Regions from separate parts of the Streptococcus sp. ELY_90 genome, predicted to be linked through region 2. Evidence: predicted binding sites of a transcription regulator. Region 2 holds the regulator's gene; the other holds the start of a gene.

Region 1 (9,300 bases), on a different contig from region 2:
GCCTTCAAACGAAATAAAGATTCCTTTTGTCATTAGATTTCCTTTTATTATGATTACTTCTATTTTACCAAAAATCTCATAAAAAGAACACTGCCAGATTGCCGGCAGTGTCTTTCTCAAAGGTCCGTTTTTCGTTCAGTTTGTTCAATGGACTCGATTTCAAAGCCTTGTCCATGGAGCTTTTGACTGAGAGCTTCTGTATCAAATCTACCGTCAATTTGAATTTCAACAGTGACTTTACCGACCTGACGGTCAGCGACAACGATGCGGCGGATATTGAGCTTATCATCAGAGATAATCTTGACAACCTGCTCTAAAACACCGGCTTTATCCTCAGCTAAGAGCCTTAACCGGACACCCTCTTTGCCGTAACCTGAAACTTCCAGAAAAGCACGGAAAATATCCTTATCTGTGATAATACCTGACATCTGACTGCCGTCAACAACCGGTAAAACGCCAATTTTATGCACCATCATGAGATAGATGGCATCTTCCAGCCGGGCGTCTTTTGAAACAGTGATGACATCTTTGATCATGACATCACGAACCTTGGTCTTGTTGAGGAGGTAGTTCATTTCATAGATGGACAGGCTGGTCGCCTTTGAAGGGCTGGTTTCAGCAATCGTTCCTTCGGTCAAAAGGCCTACCAAAACATCATTTTCAATGACCGGCAGACGGCGCAGATTTTTATCACGCATAATATCTGTTGCCTTAGCTACTGTTGTATCGGGAGAGACATAAACGACTCTCTTGGTCATGAAATCTTTTACGGGCATAGTAAAACCTCACTCTCTTTTGTTTTTATTATACCATAATTATCATACACCGCGCTTGCAGGACAATAAATAGAAACAGGGGCTGAAAACGCAGTTGACTCAGCCCCTGTACTTCTTTAGCCGCCCAGATAGGCTTTACGAACTTCATCAGAAGCCAGCAATTCCTCCCCGGTTCCTGAAAGAACAATCTTTCCTGTTTCAAGAACATAACCGCGATCTGCAATTGACAAGGCCTTATTGGCGTTTTGCTCAATCAAAAGAACGGTTGTTCCTTGCTTTTGAATGTCTTGAATAATATCAAAAATTTCCTGAATAAAAATCGGTGCCAAGCCCATGGAAGGCTCATCCAGCAAAAGCAGCTTAGGCTGACTCATCAGAGCGCGCCCCATGGCCAGCATCTGCTGCTCACCGCCGGATAGAGTTGCTGCATCTTGGTTTTTACGTTCTTCCAAACGCGGGAAACGTTCAAAAACTCTCTTAAGACGTGCCTGATTGTCATCGCGGTTGCTGCTGAGAAAGGCACCCATTTCCAGATTTTCTAAAACGGTCAGCCCCGGAAAAACATGCCGTCCTTCCGGAACCTGAGAAAGGCCGGAAGAAACAATCTTGCGGGTTGCTGTCTTTTGAATTTCATTTCCCAAAAACTCGATTTTCCCTGAACTGGGGCGGACAAGGCCGGAAATTGTCCGCAGAATGGACGTTTTCCCTGCACCGTTAGCACCAATCAGAGAAACAACTTCTCCTTCGTTAACTTCAAAAGTAACGTCTTTCACTGCTTGGATGACGCCGTAATGAATAGATAGATTTTCAACTTTTAACATGGTCATCAGGCTTCACCTCCCAGATAAGCTTCAATAACACGCTTATTGTTTTTAATTTCCTGCGGCGTTCCGTGCGCAATCAAACGTCCGTATTCTAAAACATAGATACGTTCGGTAACGTCCATAACCAAACTCATATCATGTTCAATCAGCATGATAGTGATTTTAAAGTCCTCTTTAATCTGACGGATCAGCTCAGTTAACTCAGCAGTTTCCTGCGGATTCATACCGGCAGCAGGTTCATCAAGAAAGAGAATCTTGGGCTCTGTTGCAAGAGCACGCACAATCTCTAAGCGGCGCTGCTGACCGTAAGGAAGGTTTCTTGCCAATGTATGAGCATCTTTGTCCAGATTGAAAATCTTCAGCAGCTCGATTGCTCTTTCCTGTAATTTTTCTTCATTGGAATAAAATTTTGGCAGCCGCAGAAAGCTTGACAGTAAGTGGGGATTATGATTGTTTCCCATGCCTACCAGCACATTTTCAAGCACTGTCATGTCCTTAAACAGACGAATATTTTGGAAGGTCCGCGATAGCCCCAAAGATGCAATCTTGTAGGGTGCTTTCCCGTTTAAAAGCGTTCCGTCAAGGGTCACGCTTCCTTCACTGGGCTCATAAACCCCGGTCAAAAGATTAAAGAGGGTTGTTTTTCCCGCACCGTTAGGACCGATAAGCCCGACAAGTTCACCTTCATTGAGCTCCATCGTAACATCGCCGACAGCCGTCAGTCCGCCGAAATTCTTGGTTAAATTTTTTACATCAAGAAGTGCCATTATTTGCTGCCCTCCTTAGCTTTTTTAGAGAAAAGTTTTGAAAAACTGAATTCCCATGTACCTAGCAGGCCGCCCGGTCTAAAGACCATGACCAGAATAAGCGCCAAGGAATAAATAATCATGCGGATATCTGATACATTTTGCAGGAACATGTTTAACACACCGAGCACAACTGCCGCAACAATAGTTCCTGTAACAGATCCCAGACCGCCAAGAACAGCAACAATCAGAAAATCAATCGACTTCATGATTGTGAAATCTTTTGGTGCAACAGTTCCGATATAACCGACATAAAGCGAACCGGCAATACTTGAAATAACAGCGGCGAACATAAAGGTCAAAACCTTAATTTTAGTCGTATTGACACCCATAGACTCTGCAGCAATTTCGTCTTCACGAACTGCCAGAACTTCACGGCCAATCGGACTTCTCAGATAATTAAGAACCAAAATGGTAATCAAAACAACAAAGATAAAGACAACCGGCCAAGTCGTGTACTTCAGGATTCCCATAATGCCTCGGGAACCATTGGTCAGACTGCCGCCGTTTTCAATCAGCTTGCGGATAATCTCAGCTACACCTAGGGTTGCAATTGCCAAATAATCTCCCGTCAGACGCAGGGTCGGAATGCCAACGACCAAGGCAACAACAGCCGTCACCACCATCCCCACAAAAATGGATAGGTAAAAACCGGCATAGGTTGGCATTTGCGTTGTCAAAATAGCCGTTGCATAGGCTCCGATAGCCATAAATCCGGCCTGTCCCAAAGAAAGCTGACCGGAAAAGCCAAGAACCAGATTGGTTCCCAAAGCCATAATAATGCTGATTCCGATACCCATCAGAATTTGGGTATAATAAACATCAATGATACCGGCACTGATAAGAACGGATAAAAAGAGAAAGATGACAAGAACCAGCGCAAGCCAGCTTAAATTTGCTTTTAAATTTTTCTTCATTGCTTACACCTTCTCTTTCACATTTTTTCCTAAAATACCCGCTGGTCTTACCAAAAGAATAATGATAAGAACGGCATAAACTACAGCGTCTCTGTAACTTGCAAGTCCGATGGAAACAGAGAAAGTTTCCAAAAGGCCGATTAAGAAACCGCCTACAGCAGCACCTGGAATAATACCGATACCGCCCAGAACAGCAGCGACGAAAGCCTTAATACCCGGAACCATTCCCATCAAAGGATCCACAGAATTATAATAAAGGCCGATCAAAACACCGCCGGCACCCGCAAGAGCAGATCCCAAAGCAAATGTAAAGCTGATTGTGCTGTTAACATTAATCCCCATCAGCTGAGCTGCGTCACTGTCAACGGACACTGCCCGCATGGCTTTCCCCATTTTGGTCTTTTGGACAACAAACTGCAGAGCCAGCATGAGGAAAATTGAAACTCCCAGAATAATCAGCTGTATATTGGTGACACTGATTGGGCCAAAATTGTATTTGACAGTGGCAAGTGTCTGCGGAAAAGCATGTTTGTTGGCACCGACAAGGCGGACCATGCTGTATTCAAGAAAGAAAGAAACACCTATAGCTGTAATCAGAGCAGCAATCCGTGTTGAATTTCTCAGAGGTCTGTAAGCTAAAAACTCGATAACAACCCCCAAAACAGCTGTCAAAACCATCGTCAGTACGAGAGCCACAAAGAAATTCAGATGATACTGTGTAATAAGGAAGTAGCCGATGAAGGCCCCCATCATGTAAATATCTCCGTGGGCAAAGTTAATCAACTTGATAATTCCATAAACCATGGTATAACCAAGGGCTAACAGCGCATAAACACTCCCAAGGATAAGACCATTTATAAGTTGTTGGAGCATATAATTTTACCAAACTTTCTATAAATAAATAATATCTGGGAAGAAGGCTCCCCAGATTTTAATTGTTTAGGCTTAAGCCAGCCTTATTTGGCTTCAACAGCTGTTGCTGTAGATTCCTTACCGTCTTTAAGACCGACCATAACAGCAGATTTAACAGGATTGTGCTTCTTATCAATTGTCATCTTACCTGTTACACCTTCAAAGTTTTTCAGTTTAGCAAGTTTTTCTGCCATATCTTTTGATGTTTTGGCATCTTTTGCAGAATCAGCAATCATGTAAACTGAATCATAAGCCAAAGCGGCAAACATATTTGGTTCTTCACCGTATTTTGCCTTGTAAGCTTTTAAGAATTTTTCCGCCTTGCTCGTTAAATCAACTTTTGTTGAATAACCAGATACATAGTAAACATTGTTTGTATTAGCTGCACCGGCACCTTCAATATACTTAGCGTCATTGAATCCGTCAGGGCCTAAGATCGGCTGATTAAGTCCCATATCACGTGCCTGCTTGGTAATCAAACCAGTTTCAGTGTAGTAGCCGGGGATAACGATGGCATCAAAATCTTTTCCTTTGAATTTTGTAAGAGCTGCTTGGAAATCTTGGTCTTTCGCTTGGAAAGTATCTTCAACCGTAATCTTTCCTTTATATGCTTTCTTGAATGAATCGGCAATACCTTGAGCGTAGTCGCTTGATTTATCATAGTAAAGAGCAACCTTTTTAGCTTTCAGCGTATCTGTAGCATATTTTGAAATGATTTTCCCTTGGAAACTGTCTTGGAAAGTTGTACGGAAAACAAAATCCTGTACCTTGCCTTTGGAGTAAGTCAGGCTGTCTTGTGTTCCGGATGGTGTTACAAGCGGTACTGCAGCATCATTAGCATTTGGGCTGGCTGCAGCTGTCGCACCGGATGTTGCCGGACCTAAAATAGCATTGACCTTGCTTTGAGTTGCAAGATTGGTTGAAATGGTTGCCGCTTCGCCATTATCTGATTTATTATCCTTGGAGACAACTTCAAGCTTTTTGCCGTCAACACCGCCTGCCTTGTTGATTTCCTCAACAGCAAGATCAGCACCGTGTTTTTCAGCCTGTCCATAAGCCGCTACATCCCCTGACAGTTCAAGGTTGTAGCCGATTTTTACGGTATCTCCGATTTTATTGCCGGCAGCGCCTGATGAGCTGCCCGGTGCAGAACCACAAGCTGCAAGAACAGCTGCACTGACAAAAGAAAGAGCTGCTAGAGCCAATTTTTTCTTCATTGTTTTCTCCTTAAAATTATCTTAAATTATAGTCATCAATAAGAATACTGAATTATCTGAAAATTGTCAAGCATATTTTCTTATTTTTTGCAGACTGTCTTTACCGCAGCAAACTGCCGACAAAATCCTGATCAATATCATCTAAATGGGACGGAACAGCTTTTTTTACAAACTTAAGATTCTGAAGTTCTTCAATGACGGCATCAGCATCTCTTTGATCCACATAAATCACCAAATAGCGCATGCGGTGGGAATGGTAGAGTATATTTCCGTATTTGTTCAGTTTCCTGGCATCACGGTTGTAATACAGATAAACAACAATGCCTAATCGCTTCGTTTTTTCAAACATTTTCTTATCCTTCTTTGATGTTTTTTCCGCGCCCCATCTCATGGGGTGGCTTATGAGGTGCTAAGGGCAGTCCTGTATCGACAAAAATATCCGGTGAAATAGCTGCTGCTATCTTTTGAGACATCTCAGCTAAAACAGTCTGCAGGTCTACTTCAGCCCTCCTTAGAGCGACAATTTTATCATCGAGGTCCAGCTGCCGCTTTTGCCTCAGGACTTCTTTTTTTAACTGACTGACTTCCGGCCGGTATTTCCCAAAAGACTGCTGCCTGTCATAATCCTCTTTTAACTCCTGAAAAGCAGTGATTTTTGCTTGCAGGTCTTCATCTGATGAAACTGCTTTTGCAGCCGCCTTGTACGTCTTAACGGTTTCTAACTCTAAAAAAGCTGCAATCACATCATCAAGAGCTTCGTCTATAGCCAACAGCTGATCATCAATTTTTAACATAATGCCATTATATCAAAAAATTCCGGCTTCGTCTTTTCTCTTAAACCTGTCAGGCCTTTTCAACAAAAAACGGATGAGAGCCGCTAGGTTTGCTCTCATCCGTTTTTATTTTCTAAGAGAAGTCTTGCTGCAATCAGCCTTACTTCAGTTCATTATTTTCCATAATTTCATCGATGAAGCCGTATTTGAGGGTTTCTTCGGCATCCATCCAGTAGTCGCGTTCAGCATCTTTGTGAATCTGTTTAACGGTCTTGCCGGAGTTATCTGACAAAATCTTTTCCAGTTTCTTACGTGTTTTCAAGAGCTGTTCAGCAGCAATAGCCATATCTGTCTGCTGCGTACCGCCGCCTGTACCGCCCATTGGCTGGTGAATCAGATATTCAGCATTCGGTAACATGAAACGTTTGCCCTTGGTACCGCTGGATGCAATGATTGTTCCCATTGACGCTGCTATTCCCATAACAATGGTCTGAACGTCTGATTTGATGAAATTCATGGTATCAACAATTGCTAAACCAGCTGAAACAGAACCGCCCGGTGTATTAATATAAAGATAGATATCTTTGGTATTGTCCTGTGCATCCAGGAAAAGAAGCTGAGCAATGATGGAATTGGCCATATTGTCTTCTACCGGACCCGTCAGCATAATAATACGATCTTTTAAAAGACGTGAATAAATGTCATAAGAACGTTCTCCACGGCTTGTTTGTTCAATAACTACAGGAATCATAATTGTTTTTCTCCTTTAATTCAATCTTGGAGTTATTATATCTCATTGGTCAAAAAAGGTCAAATATTTACTTCCGATTTTTGAAACTTTTCTCTGCTCAGCAGTTTCAGCAGAAAATACAGGCAAGGCTGCCGAAAAAATCAACAGCCAGCCTGCTTTTTCCCTATTTTTATCAGAAAATTGCTGCTTACTTAGTTCCAAAAAGACGGTCGCCTGCATCCCCAAGACCCGGAACAATATAACCTTTTGCGTTGAGCTGTTCATCCAGAGCGGCTGTATAGATATCAATGTCCGGATGGGCTTCCTGCAGTTTTTTAACGCCTTCAGGTGCTGCAACCAAAGAGACAAACTTGATATTGGCTGCTCCGCGTTTTTTCAGAGAATCAATAGCCAAGACGGCTGAGCCGCCGGTAGCAAGCATCGGATCCACTACAAAAATCTGCCGCTGATCAATGTCCTCAGGAAGTTTTACCAGATACTCTACCGGCTCTAAGGTTTCTTCATCACGGTACATACCGATATGACCGACCTTAGCGGCCGGAACCAAACTTAAAAGACCGTCAACCATGCCAATACCGGCACGCAAAATGGGAACAATGGCCAGCTTTTTACCTGTCAGCTGTTTTTGAACCGTCTTTGTAATCGGTGTTTCTATTTCCACTTCTTCCAGTGGCAATTCGCGGGAAACTTCGTAACCCATAAGCATAGCAATCTCATTTACCAGTTCGCGAAAATGCTTGGTTGATGTATCTTCTCGCCGTAAAATAGAGAGTTTATGCTGAATCAGTGGATGCGAAATAACTTGAAATTTACCCATAGGAAAAACCGCCTTCTATTTATTTCTTTTTATTATAGCATAAAACCCACTAACTTTTGTGAAAAGTCAGCAGGCTTTTTCAGGATTGCCTCCATGGATACAGGGTTAATGTTTGAAAATACCTCTATTTTTACTAATGCAAGAGATAATAACCAAACAGACCAAGCAAAATGATGACACAGATAAATGAAATCACTCAGACTGAAGAAAAAGTCTATTTTCTCAAAAAGTAATATTTTGTTATGATACTTTCCTTAGGTAGCACGGACGGCAAAACCAAACGTCAACGCTATAGCTTTTGACTAGGTTTTGCATTAGATTGCCGTTAGAAATAGTATCGATTTCTAACGGCAATCGTCATAGCGACTTCCTTCGGAATTCCATACCTAGATTTTGAGCCTAGGCCTCAAAATCTCCGAGAGGCAGAAACTCAATGTTTCTGCCCCTTTTGCTACATCGGAAAGTATCGGATTAGGCTTTGATCATTTCTATATCATCTTACAAAAGCGAAAAGTGATACAATTCTATGATGAAATTTTAGAGAGAATTTAGTTTTGGGAGTTTGTCTACAACCTGATCACTATGTTTTTACTGCGGTAAGAAACAAGTGCCAGGACACAAAGAGCAAGCAAGACTAAAATGAACCGCATTATGCTCATAAACTAACATCACCTTTTCTAAAATTTGTGCTGATATTTTTTAATGAATTCAATATACACCTGCTTTGGTCAGTGCACCACCAAGCCAATTTATTATTTTTTACGATTCTTTAGATTTAAGAGCGTTAATACAAGCAGTGCTGTAATTGCTCCAACGATAAAGTACTCCATATTGATATCCTATCATAAATATTCATGGGCTAAGTAAGTCACCCCACCACCAATTGCGCCAGTTACAGCTCCTATAAATCCTTCTCCTACACCACATGCCACTGCCCCTGTTACAGTCCCTACACCAGGACAGACCGAGGTACCGCCAATTGCACCAGTATATATTCCATGAGCTGCTCCAGCAGCTGCTCCTCCAAGTCCGCCCACACTACTTGCATCGTTAAAAGGAGGTGCCGGTATTTTTTATCTGCTTAGCAGCTGTTTATTTTGGAAAAACTTTAGCTAAGCGCTCACAGGCTTCCTGCAAGACAGCTGTGGGAGCAGCGAGGTTGAGGCGGGCATGGCCTGCTCCTTCCTTGCCAAAGGTCGATCCGACATTGAGAATCAGCTTAGCTTCTTCTTTGATTTTTTGGTGGAGCTCCTCGTCTGATAAGTTATAGGCTGAGAAATCCAGCCATACGAGATAGGTTCCTTCTGGTTTCATGACCTTAATCTTAGTATGCTGCTCCAAATAGTCCGCGAGGAAATTGCTGTGCTTTTCCAGAAGCGCTTTTAATTCCGTCAGCCAGGGTTTGCCGTAACGAAAGGCGGTTTCTGTTGTTATAAGGCCGATCGTCGGCACTTCATGCTGATTATTGGCTAACTGCCGTTTCTTGAACTGAGCTCGCAATGCTGGA
Region 2 (9,300 bases):
ATCTTCAAAAAAGAGAATGGTTCCGACACCGGCTGCAAAGCTTTCTAATTTAGCTTTTGTTCCTTCGAAAGCCTCAGCTGGCGTTACCTTTTCTAATTCACTGTAAGCAATCTTATTCCAGAAATTCTCAGATTCTTCACCAAACAGAATGACTGCTCGGCTGGTTTGTGAGTTAAAGGCTGAAGGTGCTTGCTTAATGGCATTTTTAATCAAGTCCGTAAGTTCAGCTTCTGATAAGGAAACATTTTTACCCAAGGCATAAATGCTGCGGCGTTGTTTTTGTAAATCTAAAAAATTTGACATATGATAATTGCCTCCATTTGTATTTGTAAGGCTATTATACATTTATTACTAATTAGTATCAATTAATTTGCTTATTCTTTTATAAAAGTACTGACAGCGTGTTTTACAGAGTTCCCATTCTGTCACTTCCCTCAATTTATGTTAAAATAAAAGGTATGGATAAACTTATTAAATCAATTTCACAATCAGGAGCTTTCCGTGCTTATGTGCTGGACAGCACTGAGACAGTTCGGACGGCTCAGGAAAAACATCAGACCCTTTCAAGCTCGACAGTTGCCTTAGGCCGTACACTGATTGCCAGTCAAATTTTGGCAGCCAATCAAAAAGGAGACAGCAAGGTAACCGTCAAAGTCATTGGCGACTCTTCTTTTGGCCACGTCATCTCAGTGGCTGATACCAAGGGCAATGTCAAGGGCTATATTCAAAATAAAGGGGTTGACATCAAAAAAACCGCAACTGGTGAAATAGTTGTCGGTCCTTTCATGGGAAATGGGCAGTTCGTCGTTATCACAGACTACGGTACCGGCAATCCCTATACCTCATCTACACCCTTGGTTTCCGGAGAAATCGGAGAAGATCTGGCCTACTATCTGACAGAAAGTGAGCAGACACCTTCAGCAGTCGGTTTAAATGTTCTTTTGGATGATAAAGACAAGGTCAAGGTAGCCGGCGGTTTCATGCTGCAGGCTCTGCCCGGCGCTTCTGATGAAGAAATTACCCGCTATGAAAAACGCATCCAAGAGATGCCTGCCATTTCAAGCCTTTTGGAATCTGACAATCCTATTGAAGCTCTGCTTTTGGCACTTTACGGCGAAGACGGCTACAAGGTGCTCTCTGAAGAAGACATCCGCTTTGCCTGCGACTGCTCGCGCAAGCGTTTTGAAGAGGCCTTAAAAACCCTGCCTGCTCATGACCTTCAGGAAATGAAGGAGCAAGATCAGGGAGCAGAAATTGTCTGCCAATTCTGCGGAAAAACGTACAACTTTACTGAAAAGGATTTAGAGGAGATGATTCATGACCAAGCTTAACAGCTCATTTATGATTGACAACGTTGAAATCCCCCATCGCACTGTTTTAGCTCCGATGGCCGGTGTCACAAATTCTGCTTTCCGCACGATTGCTAAGGAATTCGGAGCAGGACTTGTGGTGATGGAAATGGTCTCTGACAAGGGAATTCAGTACAACAATGAAAAAACACTGCACATGCTTCATATTGATGAGGAAGAACATCCTGTTTCCATTCAGCTTTTTGGCAGCGACGGTGACAGCTTAGCGCGCGCAGCCGAATTCATTCAGGCCAACACTCAGGCTGACCTTGTTGACATTAACATGGGCTGTCCGGTCAACAAAATCGTTAAAAATGAAGCTGGAGCCATGTGGCTCAAGGATCCTGACAAGATCTATTCCGTTGTCTCAACGGTTAAATCTGTCCTTGATATTCCACTGACAGTCAAAATGCGGACAGGCTGGTCGGAGCCTTCCTTAGCCGTTGAAAATGCCTTAGCAGCTGAGTCTGCCGGTGTTGCTGCCTTGGCCATGCACGGGCGCACGCGCGAGCAAATGTATACCGGCAAATGCGACCATGAAACACTGGCTAAAGTAGCCAAAGCTCTCACCAAGATTCCTTTCATTGCTAATGGAGATATTCGCTCTGTCGAAGATGCTAAATTTATGATTGATGAAGTAGGTGCCGATGCTGTTATGGTGGGCCGCGCCGCTAGAAGTAATCCTTATATCTTCACCCAGATAAACCATTATTTTGAAACTGGAGAAGTCTTAGATAATCTGCCCTTCAGCAAAATGCTGGACATTGCCCAAGACCACCTGAAACGCTTAGTCGATCTTAAAGGGGAAACCATTGCCGTCAGAGAATTCCGCGGCTTGGCACCGCACTATCTTCGCGGGACATCCGGTGCCGCTAAAATCAGATCTGCTGTATCCCGGGCAGAGACTCTTACTGAGGTGAAAAATATTTTCGCTCAGGTTCATTCTTGACACTGTAAGCTTTGCACTAAGTATAATATAAAATAAGGAGACTGGAATTTTCTTCCGGTCTCCTTTTCATAGATTAGACAATATCAAATTTAAGCTTATCTTTTTGAACACCGATTTTCAGCGTCTGACCGCCGGCCAGCTCTCCGGAAAGAACAAGCTCTGCCAGTTTATCTTCGACTTCGGTCTGAAGACTTCTGCGAAGCGGCCGCGCTCCCATTTCCGCATCATAGCCGATCTGCGCCAAATGTTTAAGCGCTGAGCTCTGGAATTTAAGGGTAATGCCTTGCTCGGCCAGATGAGAAATCAGCGGCTGCACCATAATTTTGACAACATCACGCATATTTTCCTCAGTGAGATTATGAAAGACAACCTTTTCATCAATACGATTGATGAATTCAGGACGGTAAGCTTTTTTGAGTTCTTCTAAAATACGGCTTTCCATAGCCTGATAATCATGAGAAAAATCCTTAGCTCCAAAGCCGACAGTCTTATCATCCCGCAGAGCTGTTGCTCCAAGATTTGAGGTCATAATAATAATCGTATTTGAAAAATCAACTTTCCGCCCGCGGCTGTCAGTCAAAACTCCGTCATCCAGTACCTGCAAAAGGACATTAAAAATATCCGGATGAGCCTTTTCAACTTCATCAAAAAGCAGCACAGAATAAGGTTTGTTGCGAACTTTTTCGGTCAGCTCGCCGCCTTCTTCATAGCCGACATAGCCCGGAGGAGCTCCGTTGAGGCGTGAAGCCGCAAATTTTTCCATGTACTCACTCATATCAAAGCGAATAAGTGCTGACTCGTCATCAAAGAGAACTTCTGCCAAAGCTTTGGCCAGTTCTGTCTTTCCGACACCTGTAGGCCCCAGAAACATAAAGGATCCGATCGGACGCTTGCCGATTCGAATGCCCGACTGATTTCGGCGAATAGCACGGCTCACTGCAGAAATGGCCGTATCTTGACCGATCACCCGCTTATGCAGTTCCTTTTCCAAATTGAGGTACTTTTTACTGTCGGCCTGAGTCATCTTGCTTACCGGAATCCCGGAAAGTTTGCTCAGGGTTTCTAAAATCGCGTCTTCGCCGACTGCCACTCGTTTTTTAAGCAGAGGTTTTTCTTCTTTTTTCAATAAACGGCGGGCAGCAGCTATATCTTTATCAATAATCGCTTGATCCAAGTCCGTCAAAAAGGCAGGGGCCTTTTTTTTCACCGATCCCTGTACCGCAGCACTGGCCTCATCTAAGAGATCAATAGCTGAATCAGGCAAGTTCTTGCCGGTCAGGTAACGATGCGCTGCTCTAACTGCTGTTTTGACAGCTCCATCAGAAATCGTCACATGGTGATAGTCTTCGTAATTTTTCTTTAAGCCAAGCAGAATCTGATAGGCCTCTTCTTCGCTGGGCTCTTCAATAGTTACCTTAGCAAAGCGGCGGGAGAGAGCAGAGTCCTTTTCGATATGCTTTTGGTATTCTTCTTGGGTCGTTGCACCAATCGTTCTAAGCGTACCGCGCGCTAGGGCCGGTTTGAGAATATTGGCCGCATCAAGCGTGCTGTCAATTCCGCTGCCAGAGCCCATAATGGTATGCAGCTCATCAATAAAGAGGATAATGTGCCCGTCTGCCTCAATATCCGCGATAATCTGATTCATGCGTTCTTCAAAGTCACCGCGGAAACGCGTTCCCGCTACAACACTCATCATATCCAGCTCTAAGACTTTCATATCTGCCAATTCAAAAGGCACGGCACTGTCCACGATGCGCTGAGCAAGACCGTAAGCCAGTGCTGTTTTACCAACTCCGGCATCACCGACTAAAACCGGATTGTTTTTTGTCTTGCGGCTTAAAATCTGGATCATGCGCGAAATTTCTTTTTCCCGGCCAATAACAGGCTCTAAGCGTCCTTTGCGGGCCAGATCGGTCAAGTCCCGTGTGAAATCTGCCAGTTCACCTGTCATGCTGGGCGGTTTCATTAAATCTGAAAACTGACCGTTCGTCTTGTTTTTCTTAGGCTTGCGCATTTCAAAAATGGCTTTGATATCCTCTTTTGAAAAACCTGCATAGCGTTCAACAGCCTTGCGTAAATCAAGCAGACGGACAGATTCGCCATCGTCTTTGATTTGAAAGCCGACCAATTCTAAAATCCGCGTTGCCAGCAGATTGGGATTGAGCAGCATGGCAAATAAAACATGCTCTGTTCCCACTTCTTTGGCATGAGTTGCCTGACTGATAGCATAAGCCTCTGTCAAGGTTCGGCTCAGGGCATTGGATTGCTCCAGCAGCGTTATATCACCGCTTGGTTTTTTCGGTCTTCGTCCAACCGCCAAAACAGCTGCCGCCTGGTAATCTTCAAACTGGACATCGTCCCCAAATTCAGCAAAACTCAAGCCGGCTACTGAGCTGTCAATTTCAACCATAGCAAGGAGGACATGCCAGCTTTCAAGATAGGCACTTTCAAAGCGGGCAGCTTCAAACTGAGCCAGTCGGAAGACTTCCTGCATTTTCAATGAATAATCGGTCATAGATGGTATCCTTTTCTGTCTAAACGTTGTAGTATTTTACGAAGCATACGGGCTCGGATTTTAGGGCTGTCTGCACCCAGAACGTCATCTCCGGCAGCCGACAAGATAATATTTCCCTCACGCTCACTGATAATTTTTTCATCAAAGAGGAGCTGGATAATATCGGTGAAAACCTGCTCACTGATCTGCTCGCCAATATTTGCTTCCAGATTATTAAGCATCTGATGCTGGTCTGAAAAACGAATTTTAGCAATGCGGATATAACCGCCGCCGCCCCGTTTGCTTTCGACAAGGTAGCCGCGGCTCTCGGTAAAACGTGTTTTAATCACATAGTTGATCTGACTGGGAACAACACTGAAACTGTCCGCTAAAGCACTTCTCTTAATTTCTGCAAAACCAGACTGAGCCAGTATTTTTTTGATATATTCTTCAATACTGTCAGACGTATTTTTTGATGTCATGATCTCGACTCCTTCCCAGTCACTTTGACTATAACTGACCTTATTATACCGAAAAATAATACATTTGGAAAGCAAGAGCCTTGAAAGTTCTAAATCTCTGATAAGGGCGCCTTTTAAGCAGCTTTGAGTGCAGTTAAAACTGCGCCCGCAACAGGATGACATTATAAAATCGGAATCCCATAGGGATCCCGATGTTTATTTCTGTTTCAAATTAACAGTTAGTCTTGATTATTCAAGGCAGCAGCCATTGTTGCAGCAACTTCATTTTCAAAGTCATTGGCAGCTCTTTCGATACCTTCACCAACTTCAAAACGGACAAAGCTGATCGCTTTAGCGTTTACTGATTCAAGGTAAGCTTCAACAGTCTTGCTGTCATCCATGATGTAAACTTGGGACAGCAAGGTATATTGTTGGTCAACTTTGGTATTGTCAAGCATGAAGCGGCCCATTTTACCTGGAATAATCTTATCCCAAATTTTTTCTGGTTTCCCTTCAGCTTTAAGCTCAGCCTTGATATCTTCTTCGGCCTGAGCAATAACCTCATCGGTTAATTGCAGTTTTGAACCATACTTAAGAAGCGGCAGTGCTGGTTTATCAACCATGGCACGGCTTTCGTTGTCCTGTTCGATCTTATGGTTCATTTGAGCCAATTCGTCATGGATAAATTCTTCGCTCAATTCTTGATAAGAAAGGACAGTCGGATTCATTGCTGCTACGTGCATAGCTACTTGTTTAGCAAGGGCTTCGTCTGCACCTTCAAGCACTGTTACAACACCGATTTTACCGCCATTATGCTGGTAAGCTCCAAAGACTTGGTCATCTGCTTTTTCAACAAGGGCAAAGCGGCGGAAAGAAATTTTTTCACCGATTGTTGCTGTCGCATTAACATAGGCAGCTTCCAATGTTTCACCTGAAGCCAAAGTCACTTTAAGAGCTTCGTCATTGTTGGCAGGTTTTTGTTCTGCAATAGCTTTTGCAGACTCATTAACTAATTCAACAAATTGAGCATTCTTTGCAACAAAGTCAGTTTCTGCATTGACTTCAACAATAGCTGCCACGTTGCCGTTAACATAAATGCCTGTCAAGCCTTCGGCAGCAACACGGTCAGCTTTTTTCGCTGCCTTAGCGATTCCTTTTTCGCGCAGAAGCTCAACCGCTTTGTCCATGTCTCCTTCAACTTCAACCAATGCCTTTTTAGCATCCATTACACCGGCACCAGTTTTTTCACGCAATTCTTTAACAAGAGCTGCAGTAATATTTGCCATGATTATTCCTCCAATTTTAATGATAAAAGGGGAGGGCTAGGCCCCGCCCCTTAGGTTATGTACATTATTATGATTAAAGATGGGTAAAATAAAGCATTTTACCTTATTAACACATTTAATATCGATGACTTAGTCTTCGTTTGAACCTTCAACAACTTCAACGATTTCTTCGATTGAATCAGCTTGTGTGTCGTCAGCTGCAAGTTCTGCTTCAACCGCTTCAACACTGTCTTCACCTTGACGGCCTTCGATAACAGCATCAGCCAGTTTACTTGTAATCAGTTTAACCGCGCGGATAGCATCATCATTTGCCGGGATAATAACATCAATGTCATCCGGATCAGCGTTGGTATCAACCATTGCTACAACAGGAATACCAAGTTTCTTAGCTTCTTTAACAGCAATTTGTTCTTTATGCGGGTCAACGATGTAGATAACATCTGGAATGCGAGGCATATCTTCGATACCGCCCAAGAATTTTTCAAGACGGGCACGCTGTTTGTTCAACAGGGCAACTTCTTTCTTAGGAAGAACTTCAAAAGTTCCGTCAGCTTCCATTTGTTTAATTTCTTTAAGACGTGCAATACGTTTTTGGATAGTATCCCAGTTTGTCAATGTACCGCCCAACCAACGGTGGTTGATGTAAAATTGACCAGCACGTTCTGCTTCTTCTTTAATAGCTTCTGAAGCTTGCTTTTTAGTACCGACAAACAAGATAACCGCATCATTAGCTGCTGCATCGCGAACAAAGTCGTAAGCTTGATCAGCCAATTTTACAGTTTGCTGAAGGTCGATAACGTGGATACCGTTACGTTCTGTGAAGATGTACTTAGCCATCTTAGGGTTCCAGCGACGAGTTTGGTGACCAAAGTGAACACCAGCCTCAAGAAGTTGTTTCATTGAAATTACTGCCATGAGTATTTCTCCTTTGTTGTTTTTTCGCCTCTCTCAGACTTCAGCTTGCAGCCCAACCTTAAGGGCAACCAGACCACAATTCATCTAAGATGAGTATTACCGCATTTCTGCGACTTTACTATCATATCAAAATTAAGAAAAAAATGCAAGAGAATTCTACTTCAATACTGCGTCATGCTACGAAAAATTCCTTTCATAATTTTCACTCCTTAATAAAATAAGCAGATATTTAAACAATAGCTAAATATCCGCTAAAATAATGATTTATTTGTCAGTATTATTCAAGATAGCTATTTAAATAGCCAGATTCAATCATTCTATAATTAAAGACTTTACCGATATATTCCATAGCCTCAATCAAATGTGACCTATCACTATCCCATCCTTTTCCATCAGTAATATAGATAAACTCATGGTTAGTCCTACTGAATCGATCATGTAAATCTTTAAACTCAGTCGCTGAAGCTTTTGACTTAGAACCACTAGAATTAAAATTATTCACCTCAAACAAATACAATTTTTTTCGTATAGGATTAAATAGCGATCCATCAAAACGACGATTTTGAAAGCTCTCATCTAAATCAATTCCATACCATTCTTTGATACTACTGCGAGTCGACTGACCATGGGCTAGCCAGCCTTTTGCTTCCCCAATTTTTTTCAAAGCTGTCTCCAAATATAGTTCGCCCATATCTCCACTTCTATTTTTTCGACCATTAGAATCCATACCAGCTTCTACGCCTACAGCATAATCGTGAACTGATTTCCTTAATCCAATTTTGAAAACCCAATCCAAACCACTATCATGTAAGAACTGAAGATAAAGATCTAACTTATCAAGATCAATATCCTTAAAGTCCAAGGTATAAACACCTGAAACATCTTGAATTTTTAAAATTTTATTCCGAATTGGTTTTTCGAATTTATTATCCCTGATCCCCAAAAGTTTAGGAAGCAACAACAATAAATCCGGTCGTTCTTTAAAAAAATTATCAATCTCTTGATTTGATTTCCCAATTAAATAGTCCAAAGTATATAAATCCGGTTCATCATAAGTAGAAATATTGGCTTTAACATTATCAAAATTAAACCAATAAGAAGCGAGAAAACTCAGAGATGAACGAGTTTCCATGAAAAACTCTAATTTGTCTTCAGAAGATAAATTAAGATAATCAAAAACATTATATTTCAAATTATTGTCTATATTATTAGTCATGTACTTTTTCCAATCTTGTTCGTGCAATTCTTAAATAATCTATTTCTGAATCAACACCGATAAATCGTCTTCCAAGCTTCTTAGCAACAACTCCTGTTGTACCGCTTCCAACAAAGGGATCTAATATATAATCTCCCTCCCTAGTACTTGCTAAAATAATACGTTCTAGTAAATACTCCGGTTTTTGAGTTGGATGTTTTCCTGCCCACTTTTCGCTTTTTTTAGTCGAACTTCCAATCCAAACATCTTTCATCTGTTTTCCGTTATTAATTTTTTTCATTAAATTATAATTATAAAAATGCTTAACTTTTTTATCTGCTTTTCTAGCCCACAATATAGTCTCAGTTGAATGCGTGAAACAGCGACAAGATAAATTAGGTGCTGGATTGGTCTTTTGCCATGTAATATTATTCAATATTTTAAAACCTTCTTGCTCCAAAGCCATACCAACAGAGTAAATATTATGCAAACTTCCAGAAATCCAAATAGTCCCATTAGCCTTCAAAATTTTTTTGGAAAGTCTTATCCAACGACGATTAAAATCATGTTTTTCTTTAAGAGACGATATCTGATCCCATTCTCCCTTATTAACAGATACCACCTGCCCACCTGAGTTAGAAAAACCTCCAT

What was found. Region 2 encodes CtsR, which represses protease genes until heat stress. Its sites were predicted from a motif close to TTGGTCAAAAAAGGTCAAANA; they were not measured.
Region 1: clpP (ATP-dependent Clp protease proteolytic subunit ClpP) is a predicted target of CtsR. The motif match lies at 7,022-7,042, and genes of this name have one in related genera.

The regions. Positions count from the first base shown of each region.
Region 1 is NZ_JBZFUJ010000009.1:18,881-28,180, forward strand. It holds gene tmk (dTMP kinase) at 1-33, opposite strand, end outside; gene AC4HAF_RS06605 (CBS domain-containing protein) at 117-776, opposite strand; gene AC4HAF_RS06610 (ABC transporter ATP-binding protein) at 893-1,603, opposite strand; gene AC4HAF_RS06615 (ABC transporter ATP-binding protein) at 1,603-2,367, opposite strand; gene AC4HAF_RS06620 (branched-chain amino acid ABC transporter permease) at 2,367-3,323, opposite strand; gene AC4HAF_RS06625 (branched-chain amino acid ABC transporter permease) at 3,327-4,196, opposite strand; gene AC4HAF_RS06630 (ABC transporter substrate-binding protein) at 4,280-5,452, opposite strand; gene AC4HAF_RS06635 (YlbG family protein) at 5,553-5,801, opposite strand; gene AC4HAF_RS06640 (YlbF/YmcA family competence regulator) at 5,806-6,246, opposite strand; gene clpP (ATP-dependent Clp protease proteolytic subunit ClpP) at 6,386-6,976, opposite strand; gene upp (uracil phosphoribosyltransferase) at 7,164-7,793, opposite strand; gene AC4HAF_RS06655 (MalY/PatB family protein) at 8,886-9,300, opposite strand, start outside.
Region 2 is NZ_JBZFUJ010000001.1:62,147-71,446, reverse strand. It holds gene AC4HAF_RS00350 (nitroreductase family protein) at 1-303, opposite strand, end outside; gene hslO (Hsp33 family molecular chaperone HslO) at 459-1,331, shown strand; gene dusB (tRNA dihydrouridine synthase DusB) at 1,318-2,298, shown strand; gene AC4HAF_RS00335 (ATP-dependent Clp protease ATP-binding subunit) at 2,372-4,813, opposite strand; gene AC4HAF_RS00330 (CtsR family transcriptional regulator) at 4,810-5,274, opposite strand; gene tsf (translation elongation factor Ts) at 5,493-6,539, opposite strand; gene rpsB (30S ribosomal protein S2) at 6,669-7,454, opposite strand; gene AC4HAF_RS00315 (DpnII family type II restriction endonuclease) at 7,732-8,670, opposite strand; gene AC4HAF_RS00310 (DNA-methyltransferase) at 8,663-9,300, opposite strand, start outside.